One region of the Sodalis ligni genome, then DNA from elsewhere that is predicted to be linked to it. Evidence: predicted binding sites of a transcription regulator. Region 1 holds the regulator's gene; each other region holds the start of a gene.
The links. The regulator CRP, encoded in region 1, controls carbon source genes, mostly activating them, when cyclic AMP is high. The targets are predictions, from matches to a motif close to ATGTGANNNNNNTCACAT.
Positions count from the first base shown of each region.

Region 2: the regulator CRP is predicted to act here: its motif matches at 3,019-3,036, upstream of srlA (PTS glucitol/sorbitol transporter subunit IIC).
Region 3: the regulator CRP is predicted to act here: its motif matches at 1,181-1,198, upstream of aaeR (HTH-type transcriptional activator AaeR).
Region 4: the regulator CRP is predicted to act here: its motif matches at 1,281-1,298, upstream of GTU79_RS14475 (arabinose ABC transporter substrate-binding protein).

Region 1 is NZ_CP075169.1:538,129-542,871, reverse strand. Features, by position in the region: gene GTU79_RS02415 (LysE family translocator) at 1-391, opposite strand, end outside; gene GTU79_RS02410 (YheU family protein) at 515-736, shown strand; gene GTU79_RS02405 (phosphoribulokinase) at 902-1,771, shown strand; gene GTU79_RS02400 (OsmC family protein) at 1,818-2,225, opposite strand; gene crp (cAMP-activated global transcriptional regulator CRP) at 2,540-3,172, shown strand; gene GTU79_RS02390 (YccS/YhfK family putative transporter) at 3,224-4,743, shown strand, end outside.
Region 2 is NZ_CP075169.1:2,008,265-2,013,007, reverse strand. Features, by position in the region: gene gutM (transcriptional regulator GutM) at 1-5, opposite strand, end outside; gene srlD (sorbitol-6-phosphate dehydrogenase) at 130-909, opposite strand; gene srlB (PTS glucitol/sorbitol transporter subunit IIA) at 932-1,294, opposite strand; gene srlE (PTS glucitol/sorbitol transporter subunit IIB) at 1,316-2,359, opposite strand; gene srlA (PTS glucitol/sorbitol transporter subunit IIC) at 2,375-2,923, opposite strand; gene GTU79_RS09430 (hypothetical protein) at 3,059-3,298, shown strand; gene GTU79_RS09425 (MFS transporter) at 3,295-4,503, shown strand.
Region 3 is NZ_CP075169.1:645,896-650,638, forward strand. Features, by position in the region: gene tldD (metalloprotease TldD) at 1-63, shown strand, start outside; gene aaeR (HTH-type transcriptional activator AaeR) at 237-1,163, opposite strand; gene aaeX (p-hydroxybenzoic acid efflux pump operon protein AaeX) at 1,627-1,830, shown strand; gene aaeA (p-hydroxybenzoic acid efflux pump subunit AaeA) at 1,838-2,770, shown strand; gene aaeB (p-hydroxybenzoic acid efflux pump subunit AaeB) at 2,791-4,743, shown strand, end outside.
Region 4 is NZ_CP075169.1:3,112,860-3,117,602, forward strand. Features, by position in the region: gene GTU79_RS14470 (ribulokinase) at 1-1,164, opposite strand, end outside; gene GTU79_RS14475 (arabinose ABC transporter substrate-binding protein) at 1,541-2,521, shown strand; partial or broken gene araG (L-arabinose ABC transporter ATP-binding protein AraG) at 2,711-4,239, shown strand; gene araH (L-arabinose ABC transporter permease AraH) at 4,257-4,743, shown strand, end outside.

The DNA of each region.
Region 1 (4,743 bases):
CCGCCCCCAGCGCCATCAACCAGGCTTTGGGATTCAGGAACTGCAGCAGTCCGCCCTGGTAAAACGGAATGGGGCGTGGCGGCGGCGCATCCGTCTCCAATGTTTCATACGCCGCGGTGGCAATCTTCCAGGCTAACCACAGCAGATAAAGGGAACCGGCCACTTTGAGCATAAAATGCAATGACGGATACAGGGTAATTAAACCGCCGATACCGAAAGCCACCAATAGCAATATGCACTGCATCCCGAGCATAATACCCAGCATCAACGGCATTGAACGCCAAAAACCGAAATTCGCGCCGGAAGCGGTGAGCAGCATATTATTAGGACCGGGCGTAATGGCAGCGACCCAAAGAAAACCCAACATTGAAAGAAAAAGACTCGGTTCCACGTTTCGGGGGCTCCTCTCCCTTTAATGAAGGTAAGAAACTAACAGCGCGCCTGTATCCGCACAAGGCTTTGCTGGTGAAATTTCCTCAAGGCATTGAATCATTAACAAACTGGACATAACATGATGATTATTCCGTGGGAAGAAATCGACTCCGACACCCTGTATAACCTGCTTGAATCCTTTGTCTTGCGAGAAGGCACCGATTACGGCGAACAGGAAAAGACACTGGAGGCCAAAGTCGCCGATGTCAAACGTCAACTGATAAGCGGCGAAGCGGTAGTGGTATGGTCGGAACTGCATGAGACCATCAATATTATGCCCCGCGGCCAGTTTCATCCGGAATAACGCAAATTGGCCCTGCGCCGCTAAACATGATAACAATAATCAAGTCTTTCATGCCGGGCGCATGTGAATCTACCCGTCATACTTCAAGTTGCAGGTGCGTCCGCTTTCCTGCAACCTGAATTATTGAGGGTATCACGCCGCCATATAACGAAGCGTAGGGTTACCATGTCAGCACAACATCCCATTATTGCCGTTACCGGCTCCAGCGGCGCCGGCACCACCACCACCAGTTTGGCTTTCCGTAAAATTTTTCACCAGTTGAATATTCACGCCGCCGAGCTGGAAGGGGACAGTTTCCACCATTTTACCCGTCCGGAAATGGACATGGCCATTCGCAAGGCCCGCGATCTCGGGCGACATATCAGCTATTTCGGGCCGGAAGCCAATGACTTCGGCCTATTGGAACACACCTTCCTGCAGTATGGGCTCACCGGCCACGGCAAAGCGCGAAAATATCTGCACACCTATGACGAAGCCGTTCCCTACAATCAGATTCCCGGCACCTTTACTCCCTGGCAGCCGCTGCCGGAGCCGACGGATGTGCTGTTTTACGAGGGGCTGCACGGCGGGGTGGTTACCGACCACCATAATGTGGCGCAGCATGTGGATCTCCTGGTGGGTGTAGTACCCATCGTCAACCTGGAATGGATACAAAAGCTGGTGCGCGATACCAGCGAACGCGGACACTCCCGGGAAGCGGTGATGGATTCCGTGGTGCGATCGATGGAAGACTATATTAACTACATCACACCGCAGTTTTCCCGTACCCATATCAATTTTCAACGGGTTCCCACGGTGGACACGTCCAACCCCTTTGCCGCCAAGGCCATCCCTTCGCTGGACGAAAGCTTTGTGGTAATTCACTTTCGCGGCCTGGATCATATCGACTTCCCCTATCTGCTGGCGATGCTGCAGGGGTCGTTTATTTCCAATATCAATACGCTGGTGGTACCGGGAGGGAAAATGGGGCTGGCGATGGAACTGATCATGGGACCATTGGTAAAGCAGCTACTGGAAGGCAAACGCATTGAATAAACCGGGCGCGGCCGGAGCGTCGCGCCAGCGGTAACGCATCCGTCATTCAGGACGGCAAACGCACTTCAAAACTATGGGTAACGTTCACGGATTTGCCGAGCATTAAAGACACCGAGCAATACTTTTCCGCTGACAGCTCCACCGCCCTTTCGACGATTTTGTCGGTGAGCCCCGTGCCGGAAACTATAAAGTGTAAATTAATATGGGTAAATAACCTCGGCGCTTCGTCGCGGCGTTCAGAGGTCAGCTTGACTTCGCAATCACGCACATCCTGACGCCCTTTTTGCAGAATCGATACCACGTCGATGGCGCTGCACCCCCCAGCCGCCATAAGTACCATTTCCATTGGGCTGGGCGCTTTTTCCCCTGCGTTGCCATCCATCAAAATCTGGTGGCCGGAGGCGGATTCACCTATAAAAGACAGACCTTCGACCCATTTTACTCGTGCTTGCATTATGATGACTCCAGATAAAAAGTTTTTCCTGCACCCTACATTTTTATTGGAAAGGTGGCAATGTTACCTAACATACTTCATGCTGATGCAAGACAACAGAAGACACTGCTTCAAACCTATGCTAAAAACAAGGCTGGATCGACCTCATGATAATGAAAGGGCAAGAGAGCGATCGGAACATCACTAAAACCAGACCCTAATAAGTTCCCTAACGTCGCTCCGTTTACAACGGAGATGGATCGATAAAACAGCGCCGTAATAGGGAATACGATGTCCTGAACAAGGACATCGATGACAAAAGAGGATAACAGCGAATGGTTCTCGGCAAACCGCAAACAGACCCGACTCTCGAATGGTTCCTGTCTCATTGCCATATTCACAAGTATCCATCGAAGAGTACGCTAATACATCAAGGCGAAAAAGCTGAAACACTTTACTACATCGTCAAAGGCGCCGTCGCGGTGCTGATAAAAGATGAAGAAGGTAAAGAGATGATCTTGTCCTACCTTAACCAGGGGGATTTTATCGGGGAATTGGGCTTATTCGAAGAAGGCCAGGAGCGCAGCGCCTGGGTTCGTGCGAAAACCGCTTGTGAAGTGGCTGAAATTTCTTATAAAAAATTCCGGCAACTGATTCAGGTGAATCCGGATATCCTGATGCGTCTGTCGGCGCAGATGGCCAGCCGCTTGCAGGTCACCTCGGAAAAAGTCGGTAATCTGGCGTTTCTCGACGTCACGGGACGTATCGCGCAAACCTTGCTTAATCTGGCGAAACAACCCGACGCCATGACCCACCCCGACGGCATGCAAATCAAGATTACCCGCCAGGAAATCGGCCAGATTGTCGGCTGTTCCCGCGAAACGGTGGGCCGTATTCTGAAAATGCTGGAAGATCAAAATCTCATCTCCGCACACGGCAAGACCATTGTCGTTTACGGTACGCGTTAAACGTTAATCAAACAGGCGTGGTACTCTGTGCCACGCCTGCTTGTTGGCAGCATGTGGCGTCGACTGATCTATCACCCCGAAGTCAACTATGCCTTGCGGCAAACCATCGTGCTTTGCCTGCCGGTGGCGATAGGGCTATTGTTCGGCAGCCTGCAGAACGGCCTGCTGTTCTCCCTGGTGCCCGCCTGTTGCAACATCGCCGGCCTGGATACCCTGCATAAACGCTTTTTTAAACGCCTGGCCATCGGCGGTACGCTGTTCGCCGTCAGCAGCGTACTGATCCAGTGGCTGCTCTTTGTACACGTACCCTTGCCCTTTATCATGGTGGGCCTGGCGCTGGCGCTGGGCGTCACCGGTGAAATCAGTCCGTTGCACGGGCGGTTATTACCCGCCTCCCTTATCGCCGCCATTTTTACCCTCGGCCTGACCGGCAACGCCCCGGTGTGGATCCCGCCGCTGCTGTATATCGCCGGTACCGCCTGGTACGGGCTGTTTACCGGCCTGTGGTTCCGATGGCTTAAAGAGCAGCCGATGCGGGAAACCCTCAGCCTGCTCTATAGAGAGCTCGCGGATTATATCGAGGCGAAATACAGCCTGCTGACCCAGCATACCGACCCGGAAACCGCCCTGCCGCCGCTGTTTGCCCGGCAGCAGCGGGTGATTGATCTGATTGCGCAAATTTACCAGCAGCTGCATATGCTGTCGGCCAACCATCAGCTTCAGTACAAACGTCTGCTGCGGACATTTCAGGTGGCTCTGGACCTGCAAGAGCATATCGCCGTCAGTTTGCATCAGCCGGACGAAGTGCAAAAGCTGGTGGAGCAGAGTCACGCTGAAGCGGTGATCCGCTATAATGCCCAATTGATTGCCGCCCGGCTGCGGGTGGTAGCGGACGATATCCTTTATCATCGGTTATCGGGCCGTTTCACCATGGCGGAAGCCCTGTCGGCGGTGGAAAAAATTGCCCAGCGAAATCCGGATAATCCGGTGGGGCAATTTTGTTTTTATCACTTCAGCCGCATCGCCAGGCTGCTCAGGACGCAACGTCCGCTCTACCGGCGGGATATCATGGCGGATAACCAGCAACGGCTCTCTTTCTGGCAGGCGCTGCGCAGCTACTGTTCGCTCAAATCCATGGCGCTGCGCAACGCCGCCCGGCTGGGCATTATGCTGGCCATCGGCAGCAGCCTGGGACTGGTGTTCAACCTGCCTAAACCCTACTGGATTCTGATGACGGTGATGTTTGTCAGCCAGAACGGCTATAACGCCACCCGGGTACGTATCCAGCACCGGGCGCTGGGAACCTTGGCCGGCCTGGTTATCGCCGCCGCGACCCTGCAGCTCCATCTGGGGGACGGCACGGTTTTATTGTTTATGCTGGTGGTGACCCTGGCGGCTTACCTGGTTTTGCGGAAAAATTACGGCCTGGCGATGACCGGCTTCACCGTAACCGCCGTTTACACCCTGCAGCTATTGTCCCTGAACGGTACGCATTTTCTGGTACCGCGGCTGGTGGATACCCTGATCGGATGCATGCTGGCGTTCGGCGGTACGCTCTGGCTGTGGCCGCA
Region 2 (4,743 bases), 1.5 Mb from region 1:
TTCATCGTCGGCCCTCCGTTTGTCTTGGCAAAAGGTTCCCGTCCGGGGTCATCAGCATGCTGGCCATGATCCCTTCTCCATTTGTCTTTGCAGAAAATTCCCGGCCGCAGAGCGCCGGGAACCCACGACTCAGAACATCACCTGCCCGCCGGTGATATTAATGGATTGACCGGTGCAGTAAGATGCTTTGTCGCTGGCGTAAAACAGCAGCATATTCAGCACATCCTGATATTCGCAGCCCCTCTTCAGCGGCACCTTATCAATATAATACTTCTCCACCTGGTCAGGGCGGATGCCGAGTTTTTCGGCATACTGCGGCAATAAGGACTGGAACATCGGCGACTTCAGCAAATTACCCAGCATCAGCGAATGCACGGTAATGCCGTATTCCGCCAAATCCAGCGCCAGGGACTGGGTCAATCCCACACCGCCGAACTTGGCGGCGCTGTAGCCCGCATTATGCTTGCTGCCCACCTTGCCGGATTTGGAGTTTATCTGGATGATGCGGCCGGCGATGCCGTCACGGATCATTAATTTGGTAAATTCCCGTGCGCAGAGAAAGTATCCCACCAGATTCACCTGCAGGGACAAATCAAAATCATCCAGATTAAACGCCGTGATGGGCGCCGCTTTGGCCACTCCGGCGCTATAGACCAGCAGGTTCACCTGCCCGAACGCGTCATCCACTTCCCGCGCCAGCTGGCGCACGCTGTTTTCGCTAGTGGCGTCGGTTTCAAAACCCTCCGCCGTCCCTGACCCGAAATGGGTATTGATATCCGCCGCCACCTGCCGGGCATGCTGCACATTTAAATCGGCCACCGCCACCCGATAACCGGCCTCCGCCAAACCCGCGGATAAAAACGCCCCCAGGGTCTGACCACCACCAATGACTACCGCAACCTGCTTCATAAACTTCTCCTGCACAATTAATTTAAGCCAGAATCATCAACGTACTGCCGACGGGAATATCCGCCGGCGCAGCGCCGGATACATGCACCGTTCCCGGGTATTCCGCCTGCCCCGCGCCGTCAAAACGAATAGTGATATGCCCCAGCTCCCGCAGATTTTGGGCCGCCACCGACCCTACCGCGGTAATGGGAAATCGGGTTCCGGCAAGCTGCAGCGTTGCGCCGGACTGTAAATCGCCCTTGCTCTCGCCGGGGCGGTGGATAAAACAAAAAGACTCTATATCCTCCGGCGCTCCCTCGCGGAAGGTAATCACCATATTCTCCGCCAGAGAGTCACGTGCGTAATCGCCGATGCGTGTAAAGGTGGTTTGGTAAATGATATTCATGACGGCTCCTAAACGACTCAATCACTGATAGATAAAACCCGATACCGCCCAGGCCAGCAATACCGTGGGCGCACCGGTGAGAAAACGGCCGACGAGCACCGACGGCACGCCGACCCGCACCGTATCCTGCTTGGCCTCGGCCAGTGACAGTCCTACCGGGATAAAGTCGCAGGCCGCCTGGGCATTAATGGCAAACAAAGCCGGCAGCGCCAGGTGAGGGGGAATATGTCCCTGGGCGATTTGCACCCCCACCAGCACACCGATAACCTGGGCGATAACCGCCCCCGGGCCAAGGAACGGCGACAGCAGCGGGAAGGAACAAATCAATGCCAGCGTTACCAGCCCGATGGGGCTGTTGGCCAGCGGCGTCAGCCCGTGGGCAATGAAATCCCCCAGTCCCGAGGCGATAATGATGCCGATCAGCGCAGACACAAAGGCCATAAACGGCAGGATGGTTTTCAATACCGTGTCGATGGTCTCCCGGCCGGCCTGGAAAAATACCGCCACCACCGATCCCATGCCCATACCGATTTTCGCCAGCAGGCCGTCGCTCTGTTCGGTGATTTTTTTACGGGTGTCGTACTCCTTGCCGTCGCCGAAGTGACGGCCGTCGGCCGGCGCCGCACGCAGCTCCGCCGCGGCGGGAATAACGTCCGCTTTAGCCGGCAATGGCACAGCGGCATCCGTCATCGGGTCGTCGGGCAAGAGTTGGATATTGTTCTCCCGCACCCCCGAGACATAGATTTCTTCATGGATAAATTGCGCCAGCGGACCTGAGCGTCCGGTGGAATGGATATTCACCGTCGGGATAAGGCGCTTAGGGTAAATACCGCAGCGCAAGGTGCCGCCGCAGTCGATGACCGCCACGCCAATCTCGTCCGCCGGCGGCTCGCCCTCTTTGAAACCGTCTACGGCCGGCCAGCCGGTGAGCTCGCTCAGCCTGTCCACGATCGCCGGCCGGGTGCCGGCGGTGATATAAACCACTTTTTTGCCCGGGACCGCTTCGATAATCAAAGGACCGCCCCAGCCGCTTTCGCCTTTTTCAATACGAATAAACCTGTTCATCTCATTCTCCTTGCTTCAAAGCCGGACGTGCTGATCGAGTTGGATATGCATTTTGCGTTCAAAGATTGACGTGGTCAGATCGGTAATCCAGCCGCGGAAAAAGTTGGTGAACATGCCCACCAGCAGATAGCTCACCGCCAGCGGACCCAGGGGGAGATTAAGGGTGGTCAGGCCGTTGGCGATACCCAGGTAGACAAAGAGCTCGCCGGGATTGATATGGGGAAAGAGACCGTTCATGGAGTGGCAGCTATAAGAGGCGGCGGCATAATAACTGGGTTTGTATTTCTCGGGCATAAAGCGGCCCAGGCTGAGGGTCATGGGATTACAGAACACAAAGGTGCCGATAACGGGCAAAAAAAGGTAGCGGGATACGGGATTGCCGGCGCAACGCTGGGCCAGGCGCTCTATTCTGCTCTGGCCGACGAATACGATCAGGGCATTCATGATGACCAGCAGGCTTATCAGCAGCGGGAGTATGCCGGTGACCATTCCGACAAACACCGATCCTCCTTTTTGAAACAGGCCGATAAACCACTCGGCTCCGTGGGCTATGACATCAAACATTTTTTCTCCTTGGTTCGCTTAAGCGGAAAACAACAGGGTCGCCAGTGGCTGTGTTGTTAATGCGATGCTTAAGGTAGCCAAGTTACCTTTTATTTATCAGATATACATCACAATTTGAAAGAGTAAACTTTTATTATGAAAGATATATATGGAAATTTATTTTCAAATGAAATTTTTAGTTTCGCTTTAGGTACTGACATCCGTTTGTGGCTATTCCTCCCCGCGGGCTGGACAACCCCGGCCAAACGTCATAGCGTACTGATTCGTCCGGCCATCAATGGCCAAGGCGGTTGCCGCCGCTTCAATATTGGAAAGGATCGGGTGTTGACCCTGCCGCCTGCGCCAGGGGTCACAAGCCGTACGGATAATGTATGATATCTGACCATCACGTCGCCCCCCGCCGGCCGCATCCCCCGCTGGTAGGGGTAACACTGGGCCTGTTACTGGTTTTTGTCGCCGCCAACGCGACGGTACCGCTTTATATCCTCTGGCAACGGCAAATGGGTTTTCCCACCTCCGGCATCAGTTACATTTTTATCTGCTATAACCTTGGCGTGCTGTTATCGCTGCTGATTGCCGGCCGGCTGTCGGATATCCATGGCCGGCGCGCGGTGCTGGTGCCGGCGCTGTTCGTGGCCATCGCCGCCTGCGTCTGCTTCGCCTTTGCGCAGAATATGCTGTGGCTGGCGGCCGGGCGGTTATTGATCGGATTTGCCAGCGGGGCTTTCGCCAGCGCCGGCACCGCGGCGGTGATTGAAGCGGGGGTTCGGCGCGGCTACCGGTTCGCCCCGTTGGTGGCCAGCTTTACCACGGTCATGGCTTTCGGCGTCGGTCCCTTGCTGTCCGGCGCTTTCGCCCAGTTCGCCCCGCTGCCCACCAGCCTGATTTTCCTGCTGCTTATCCCCTGTCTGGCGGCGGTGTCGTTTTCGGTATTGCGCATCCCGCCGCCGGCGCCGGTAGCCGGGACCAGGAAACAATCCTGGTTTCAACTACCGCGGCTGCCCGAGCACAACCGGGGAATTATCCTGCTGGCAATCATGATATTCTCCGGGCCCTTTGCCCTGTCGGCCCTGTTTATCTCCCTCGGACCGAGCCTGCTGGCGAGCCTGTTGCACAATGACAGCCGTCTGCTGGCGGGCGCCTGCGCCTTTGTGGTATTCGGCGCCGGCGCCATGGCTCAGCTCACCCTGCGCCGCTGGCGCCTGTTCACTACCCTGCTGGTGAGCCAGCTGCTCGGTCTGCTGGCGGTGGCACTGGTGGTGAGCGCCGAATATCAGGCCTCCATCGGCTTGCTGCTGGCCGCGGCCCTGAGCGCCGGTTTCGCCCAAAGCCTGTCGCAGTTCGCCGGTATTACGCTTATCAAGCAGTACGCGCCGCCGGACGAGCTGGCGGGGGTCACCGGCACGTTTTTTTTCGGCGGCTATATCACCGCCGGCATAACCGTCGGCGTCATGGGCTTTGCGGCGAATACCTGGGGACTGCAAATCGGCAGTGAACTGTTCGTTGCGCTGTGCATGCTGGTGATGTTCGCCGCCCTGGCCGGGACCCTGAAAGTCATGGGCAAGTCCCTGCCGGCATAAAGCCCTACAAAAAAAAGGTGATAATAGTCTGAAAATTGAGCCCGGGAACCCCCTGTTTTGGCAAGGCCGACAAGAAGCGGGCTGAACCGGGCAATATCTCATCTTCCCAATGCCGTCATTCCATGCAAAACTGGTTTTAGTAACTGATCATGCTAACTAATTATGCCGGCTTTCCTTTTTTTTTCTCTCAAGCATAACCAAACAGACCGGCGCAAACCCTGTGATCAATCGCGCCGAGCC
Region 3 (4,743 bases), 110 kb from region 1:
CCGGTGGGCGTTGGCCAGCCGACGCTGAAGCTGGATAAGCTTACCGTGGGCGGCACCGCTTGAGGTTTGGCCCGGGGCAGCGGGCCGGGGCTGCTTTGTGTGCTCCGGCGGCCATTGGCACGGTATACCTTTAACCGGCTCGTTGCACGATCGGCGATCGCGGGCCTACCGAGCCATGGGGCGCTCTCCCTTTAACACGTTCATTTCAAGCTCGGTGGCGGCGGACCTCTCCCTATTTAAGTATTACTATCCTGACGGAACGCCTGATAGACCGTGGCGACGTTTTTAAAGTAGTCCTGCAGATAGTTAATGCACACCTGCACCTTCAGCGGCAGTGTGTCCTTTTGGGTATAAACCGCATATACCGGGCGCGGATCGGAAAGATAGTGGTTGAACAGGATCTCGACGTCGCCGCGCTTGATTTCATCCAGCACCCACATGATAGGCACATAGGCAATGCCGGCGCCGGCGGTGAGCCAGCGGACCAGGGTCTGGGAATCGTTGGTGGCGAAACGGCCCTGGGGCGCCAGATGGAGGGTAATGCCTTCCGGCGCGATGAGCTCAAATTCACTGTCCGGCCGGACGTCGTACTCCAGCCAGGAAAAATTCGCCATATCACCGGGCTTCTCCGGAGCGCCATGGGCGGCAAGATAGCTCTTGGCGGCGCATACCACCATCGGCATGGCGCCGAGCCGTTTTGAAAACAGGCCGGAATCTTGCAACGCCCCGACCCGAATCACCAGGTCGAGCCCGTAGGCAATAATATCCGGCGCCGGGATGCCGGTCACCAGATTAACCGACAAGCCGGGATACTCTTTGAGCATCTCGGCGGTCATGGTGGCCAGAACGTTATGCGCCATGGTGGATGAACTGCCGATGCGCAGCGTGCCGATGGGGGTGTTATTAAAGGCGTAAAGCTGCTCATGCACTTCGTTAAACTCAATCAGCATGCGGCGGCATCCCTGGTAATAAATTTTGCCGGCCTCCGTCAGGCCGATGCTGCGGGTGCTGCGATTCATCAATTTGACCTGCAGCTCGCTTTCCAGCTTGGCCACGATCTGGCTGACGGACGACACGCTCATTTGCAGCTGTCTGGCCGCTGCGGTGAAGGAACCGCCTTCCACCACTTTGGCAAACACCCGCATCCGATTAAGTCTTTCCATTATTTACTCTGAGTTAAAAGTGATTTAGATCACATAAAGTTGAAAATCCTATACATCCGGGACTATTATATACCTATCGGTTCACCAGATCGCACAGTGGCATCCCTGCAAATTCCTTACTTTTATTGCCTTTTAATAAACAGTTACATTTGGGATGCGATGTTGCCCATCTGTCTAACCCTATTATGTCTATCTAAAATATCCATCAGTATACCCGTCATACTTCCAGTTGCAGGTATGTTGGCTTCCTCGCTCACCCCAGTCACTTACTTAAGTAAGCTCCTGGGGATTCGCTGCGTCGCCGCCTTTCTGCAACTTGAATTATTTAGGGTATAAACTTCCCGCTTTTGACTAACCTTGTGTAGTACGGGTGAAAAATTCCCGTGGGCCGGGTTAATCCGCATGAGAGGTCAACATTGATCCGGTCTGCCGGAGAGGGTTGAAGGAAAGTTAAGGAAAAGTAATGAGTTTGCTCCCGGTTATGGTGATATTCGGCCTGTCGTTTCCGCCGGTATTTTTTGAATTGCTGGTGTCCATGGCGCTGTTTTTCCTGCTGCGCCTGTTACTACAGCCGACGGGTATCTATGATTTTGTCTGGCATCCCGCCCTGTTTAATACCGCCTTGTACTGCTGCACGTACTACTTGATTTCTTGTCTTTTCGTCTGAGGCCGCTGTGAAAACTGTTCTAACAAAAATAATCAGAGTCGCGATTACCCTGCTGTTGGTCCTGATCGCCGCTATCGCTATTTTCCGAGCTTGGGTGTTTTATACCGAATCCCCCTGGACCAGAGACGCTAAATTCACCGCCGATGTGGTAGCCATTGCACCGGATGTCAGCGGCCTGCTCACCGACGTTCGGGTGAGCGACAATCAGCTGGTGCAGCAAGGACAAGTGTTGTTTGTGGTGGATCAGCCGCGCTATCAGCAGGCATTGGATGAGGCGCAGGCCGATGTGGATTATTATCAGGCGCTGGCGAATGAAAAACGCCGCGAGGCGGGACGGCGGGTACGGTTGGGCACCAATGCCATGTCGCAGGAATTGATCGATCAGGCCAATAACGATTTCATCACCGTAAGCCATCAGCTCGCCAAGGCGGTGGCGGCCCGCGATCTGGCGAAAATCGATTTGGATCGCACCATTATCCGCGCGCCGGCGGAAGGGTGGGTAACCAATCTCAGTGTTCATGCCGGTGAATTCATTACCCGCGGCACGGTGTCGGTGGCCCTGGTGAAACGAAATTCGTTTTATCTGCTGGCCTATTTGGAGGAAACCAAGCTGGAGAGGGTGCGTCCCGGCTATCGGGCGGAAATCACGCCGCTGGGCAGCAATGTGGTGTTTTACGGTACGGTCGACAGCATTGCCGCCGGGGTGACCAATACGAATGCGGTAGCGGACAAAAAAGGGTTGGCCACGGTGGATTCCAATTTGGAATGGGTCCGTCTGGCGCAGCGGGTGCCGGTGAAAATCCGGCTCGATGAGCAGCAGGGCGACCTCTATCCCACCGGCACTACCGCGACGGTGGTGATTACCGGCAGCAAGGATCGCCAGCCCGCCAGGTTATCGCCGATGATGCAATTGATACGTCGTCTACGGGAATTCGGCTAAGCGTAAGGTAATCAATTATTATGCTTTATCCTATTTTCATACGCTGCCGTTTCGCGATTAAATTGACCTTCGCCGTACTGCTGGCGCTGTTTGTCGGTTTCCATTTTCAAATGGAGACGCCGCGCTGGTCGGCGCTGACCGCGGCCATCGTCGCGGGCGGGCCGGCCTTTGCCGCCGGCGGCGAGCCATTTGCCGGCGCCATTAAGTATCGCGGCATGCTGCGTATCATCGGTACCTTTATCGGCTGTATCGGCGCCCTGGTGATTATCACCACCACCATCCGGGCGCCGGTGGTCATGCTGTTGCTGAGCTGTATTTGGGCGGGCTTCTGTACCTGGTACTCTTCGCTGGTCAAAGTGCAAAACTCTTATGCGCTGGCGCTTTCCGGCTACACCGCGCTGATTATCATTGTCGGCATCCAGACGGCGCCCCTGACGGCGCCGCAATATGCCATCGAACGCTGCAGCGAGATAGTCCTGGGCATCCTTTGCGCCATTCTGGCGGACGTGCTGTTTTCTCCCCGCTCCATCAAGCAGGATATCGATCGGGCGGTGGATCGGCTTTTGCTGGATCAATATCACTTGCTGATGTTGTGTCTTAATAACGCGCCGAAAGAAGATATTGATAAATCCTGGGGCGATTTGGTTAAGCGGACCACCGCCCTGGATGGCATGCGCAGTAATCTGATGATGGAATCTTCCCATTGGACCCGCTGCAACCGTCGCCTGAGGGCCATGAATACCCTGTCCCTGACGCTGATTACCCAGGCCTGCGAAACCTACCTGATTTTGCAAACCCATCCTGAGTTCGTTAATACCCAATTGCTGCTGTTGTTCAACGAGCCGGTGGTCACGGTAGCGGATATCCATAAGCGGATGAAGCTGATGCGCCAGGTGATCGCCGATACCCCGGCCAGACGGACTCCCCATACGCTTTATACCTGGGTGGGCACCGCCACGCGTTTTCTGCTGTTGATTAAAGGGGTTAAAAACAATACCCGTATCAGTAAAATCGAAGAGCAGGTCCTGGAGGATCAGGTGATTGTCGCCGCCCCGTCGGCGGAGCACCATCATGCCTTAATCAACGGCCTTCGAACCGGAGTGGCCACCGCGCTGGGCTTCCTGTTCTGGCTGTGGACCGGTTGGACCTCCGGCAGCGGCGCGGTGATAATGATTACCGTCATTACCGCCCTGGCGATGCGGGCGCCCAATCCGATGATGGTATGTAAAGATCTGCTCTACGGCATGACGGCGGCGCTGCCCGTCGGCGCTGTCTTCTATATGTACATCATGCCGGCGACCCAGCAAAGCCTGCTGCTGCTGTTCATTTCCCTGGGCATTTTGACGTTTATTGTCGGTTTCGCGGTGCAAAAACAGATATTGGGATCCATTGGCCTGATGGCTGGTACGCTCACGATTATCGGCCTGACCAATCCCATGTCGTTTTCCATCAACGGTTTCCTCGACGGCGCCATGGGTCAAATCATCGGCTGCGCGTTGGCGACGCTGGTGGTGATGTTGATTCGGGACAGTTCCAAAGCCCGCATCGGCCGGGTGCTGCTGAACCGGTTTGTGTTTGGCGCGGTATCGGCATTGTCCACCAATAAGGCCCGGCGCAGAGAAAATCATCTGCCGGCGTTATATCAGCAACTGTTCCAGTTGCTGACGCTGTTTCCCAGCGATATCGCCAAGTATCGCCTGGCGTTGATGTTGATCATCTCCCACCAGCGCCTGCGTACGGTGGATATCCCGGTGAATGCGGATTTATCGGCGTATCACCGCCGGATCCGCGCCACCGCCGACCGGGTGATCAATGCCCGCAATGAAATTCGCCGCGGCGAGCATTTCAACCGACTGTTGGAAGAGATGGGTATCTATCGGCAAAAGCTGCTGGATTATGACGCGCCCGCCGCCGTCATCGAACCGGTGGAGCGCTTAACCGATACGCTATTACGTTACCGGCATGCACTAAGC
Region 4 (4,743 bases), 2.6 Mb from region 1:
TTCCTCAGCCCAGGCTTCGGCCAGCGCCGACAGCATGTCGGTTTCTATGGCCTCGAGCGCCGGCTGTAGGGAAGGATTTTGCCGTGCGGCCCGGCGCAGGGGCCAGCCCAGCACCTTGCCGTACCAGGCATAAATATCGCCAAAAGCCGACTGTCCCGCCTCCAGGCCGATAAAGCCGGGAATGACGCTGCCGTCCACCTGGCCGCAGATACCGGCAATGGAGCGATCGCCGACTTTTTGTTCATCGGCTATCAGGATATCGCAGGTGGACGTGCCGATGACCTTTACCAGGGTATAGGGCTGAGCGCCGGCCCCCACGGCGCCGATATGGCAGTCAAAGGCTCCGCCGGCAATGGTTACGGTAGCCGGCACGCCGAGCTTTTGCGCCCATTCGGCGCTGATGCGGCCCACCGGCAGGTCGGCGGTATAGGTGTCGGTAAAGAGCGGGTATTGCAGATTTTCCGTCAATACCGGATCAAGGGCATGGAGAAACGCTTTTGGCGGTACGCCGCCCCATACCGGATGCCAGAGGGATTTATGTCCGGCGGAGCAGCGGCCGCGCCTGATTTCCTCAGGACGTGTGGTGGCGGACAATACCGCCGGGATCCAGTCGCACAGCTCAATCCAGGAGACCGCTTCCTGGCGGACCTGGCGGTCCTGGCGGGTGATATGGAGGGTTTTTGCCCAGAACCACTCCGATGAATAGACACCGCCGATATAGCGGGAATAGTCGGGGAATTCACCGCTGCGGCACAGTTGGTTGATGGCTTCAGCTTCTTCTATGGAGGTATGGTCCTTCCACAAAATAAACATGGCGTTGGGATTGTCGGCGAATTCCGGCCGCAGCGCCAGAATCCGGCCTTCTGCGTCAATGGGGGCCGGCGTCGAGCCGGTGGTGTCCACGCCGATGCCGACGATGCTTTCCCGCTGGGCCGGCGTCAAATGACCCACTACGGCCCGGATCGCCTGCTCCATTGACTCCAGGTAATCCGACGGATGATGGCGAAACTGGTTATCCGCGGGTTTGCAATACCGGCCCTCGCGCCATCGCGGGTACCAGACAACTTCGGTGGCCAGTTCTTTACCGCTGCCACAGGCAACCGCCAGGGCGCGCACTGAATCGCTGCCGAAATCAAGCCCGAGGCTAATGGCCTCTTCAGTCATGCTCGTATCTCCTGTTAACCCGAAACCTGATGATGTCGATAACCATAAGGGGTTTTAACCGGGCAGTGAGGAGACGTTAGCTGGAAGTATGCACATTCCTGCCGCCAATGACTGAAATGTGATGTTCCTCATAAAGTCACGGGCAGATGAATTTTGCTGTATCTATGCACAAATCTGCTGTTATTGAGAACTGTGATAACGCTCTACATTTTGGTAACACGTAAACGTTAAAACTACATCCGTCTAAAGGGCCTGGTCGTAGAGATGGCGATATATACGCCCTCTGGCTGTACCGCCGGGTAAAATCTTACCGACTGATAACGCTTACACGCTTCAGCATTTTGAAGCAGAGCGATAATAATTACCGGAGAGTTCCATGCATAAATTCACTAAGGCACTGGCGGCCATTGCAGTTGCCGCTGTTATGTCTCATTCGGCTATGGCGGAGAACATGAAGTTGGGTTTTTTGGTGAAACAACCTGAAGAACCCTGGTTTCAGACCGAATGGCGTTTTGCCGACAAAGCCGGCAAAGATATGGGCTTTGATGTGATTAAAATTGCCGTACCCGATGGTGAAAAAACCCTTAACGCGATCGATAGCCTGGCGGCCAGCGGTGCCAAAGGGTTTGTTATCTGTACCCCCGATCCCAAACTTGGCTCGGCGATTGTCGCCAAAGCACGCAGCTACGATATGAAAGTCATGGCGGTGGGTGAACAGATCGTCGACGCCAAAGGCAAACCCATGGTTAACGTCCCCATCGTGATGATGGCCGCCACCCAGCTGGGCCAGCGCGCCGGTCAGGAAGAATTCAAGGAAATGACCAAACGCGGCTGGAAAGTGGCCGACACCGGCGTCATGGCCATCACCGCCAATGAGCTCGATACCGCCCGTCGCCGTACCTCCGGCGCGATGGATGCGTTAAAAGCCGCCGGCATACCGGATAAACAAATCTACCAGGTCCCCACCAAATCCAACGATATCCCCGGAGCGTTTGACGCAGGCAACTCCCTGCTGGTTCAACATCCCGGCGTGAAACACTGGCTGATTGTCGGCATGAACGACAATACCGTGCTGGGCGGCGTGCGCGCCACCGAAGGGCAGGGATTCAAGGCGCCGGACGTTATCGGTGTCGGCATCAACGGCGTGGATGCGGTGAATGAGCTGTCCAAAAACGAATCCACCGGCTTCTACGGTTCTTTACTGCCAAGCCCCGACGTCCATGGTTACAAGAGCATCCAGATGATGCATGACTGGGTAACCAAAGGCGTTGAGCCGCCGAAATTCACCGAAGTCACCGACGTGGTACTGATTACCCGCGATAACTTCAAAGAAGAATTGAAGAAAAAAGGCCTGTAATTTTTTACCGGACGTTTTTATCGGACATTTTTTATCAAAACACGTGTTTGCCGGGATGGTCGAGGCCGTCCCGGTCCATGACGAAGTCATTCATCAAGAGGATGTGTCCGTGTCAGTCAAAACCCCTGATAGTTACCGTAGCGGGATTGCCGGCGCACTGTCCGGATCTGTTAACGCGAGGATGTGTTCATGACAATTCAGACACCTTATCTATCGTTTCGCGGTATTGGTAAAACCTTTCCCGGCGTAAAAGCGCTGGACGATATCAGCTTCGATTGTTATTCGGGCCAAATCCATGCCCTTATGGGTGAAAACGGCGCCGGGAAATCGACCTTGCTGAAAATTCTCAGCGGCAGCTATACGCCGACGCAAGGGGAAATCTGATCAAAGGACAGCCGGTTCATTTCAATAACACTACCGATGCGCTAAATGCCGGGGTGGCGATTATTTATCAGGAGCTGCATTTGGTGCCTGAAATGACGGTGGCGGAAAACATTTTCCCTGGGCAGCTACCTAACAAACACGGGTTTGTTAACCGCGGCATACTGAAATATGAAACCCAACTGCAGCTGGAGGATTTAGGGCTGGGTATCCCGCCGGGAACACCGCTTAAATATCTGTCCCTTGCCCAGTGGCCAATGGTTGAAATCGCCAAGGCATTAACCCGTAATGCCAAAATTATCGCTTTTGACGAGCCCACCAGTTCATTATCGGCGCGGGAAATAGAACAATTATTCCGCGTCATACGCGAACTGCGCGCCGAGGGCCGGGTCATTCTTTACGTTTCCCACCGCATGGAAGAAATCTTTACCCTGGGGGACGCCATCACGGTATTCAAAGACGGTAAATATGTGCGCACCTTTGACGACATGACCGCCGTGGACCACGACATCCTGGTGCAGGCCATGGTGGGACGCAATTTAGGGGATATTTATGATTACGCCCCCCGTCCTCACGGCGACGTCAGGCTGGAACTGGATAAAATCGAGGCGGTGGGGGTCAAGACGCCCATCTCATTATCCGTACGCGCCGGTGAAATCGTCGGTCTGTTCGGTCTGGTGGGCGCCGGGCGCAGCGAGCTGATGAAGGGACTTTTCGGCGGAACGCTGATTACCGGAGGCCAATTGCTGCTGGACGGCAAACCCATTTCCATCCGTTCCCCCATCGATGCCATCAGCGCCGGACTGATGCTCTGCCCGGAAGACCGCAAGGCCGACGGCCTGATTCCGGTACATTCAGTGCGGGAAAATATCAATATCAGCGCCCGGCGCAATACCGTTAAAGCCGGCTTTTTGATAAACGATCAATGGGAAAAATCCAATGCCCTGGAGCATATTCGTGCGTTGAACATCAAAACGCCTTCAGCCGAACAGTTGATCATGAACCTCTCAGGCGGCAATCAGCAAAAGGCTATCCTCGGCCGCTGGCTGTCGGAGGACATGAAAGTGATCATGCTCGATGAACCGACGCGCGGCATCGATGTCGGCGCCAAGCATGAAATCTATCACGTGATTTACGAATTGGCGAAACGGGGAATTGCCGTATTGTTCGCATCCAGCGATTTGCCGGAAGTATTAGGCCTGGCGGACCGTATTGTGGTGATGCGCGAAGGGACGATATCCGGCGAGCTCACCCACTCGGAAGCCAGTGAACAAAAAGCCCTGAGCCTGGCAATGTTACATACAACCCATACCAGCCCCGCGGATGCGGTTGCCTGATTGTGAAGGAGTCAAAGATGTCAACGGTCACTACATCTTCGCCAAAGGCGAATAAATCGTTAAGTTTGTCTCGGGTTTGGGATAACTACGGCATGTTGGTGGTTTTTGTCGTACTGTTTATCGCCTGTACCATTTTCGTTCCCAACTTTTCAAGCTTTATCAATATGAAAGGCCTGGGCCTGGCGGTTTCCATGTCCGGCATCGTCGCCTGCGGCATGCTGTTCTGCCTGGCATCCGGTGATTTCGATTTGTCGGTGGCATCGGTTATCGCCTGCGCCGGCGTCACCACGGCGGTGGTCATCAACGCCGCCGACAGCCTGTGGATCGGCGTGCTGGCGGGGCTGGTGCTGGGTGTTATATGCGGCCTTGTAAACGGTTTCGTCATTGCCAAGCTGAAAATCAACGCCTTGATAACAACCCTGGCCACCATGCAGATTGTCCGCGGCCTGGCTTATATCATTTCCGACGGCAAGGCGGTGGGCATCGAAGACGAACGCTTCTTTA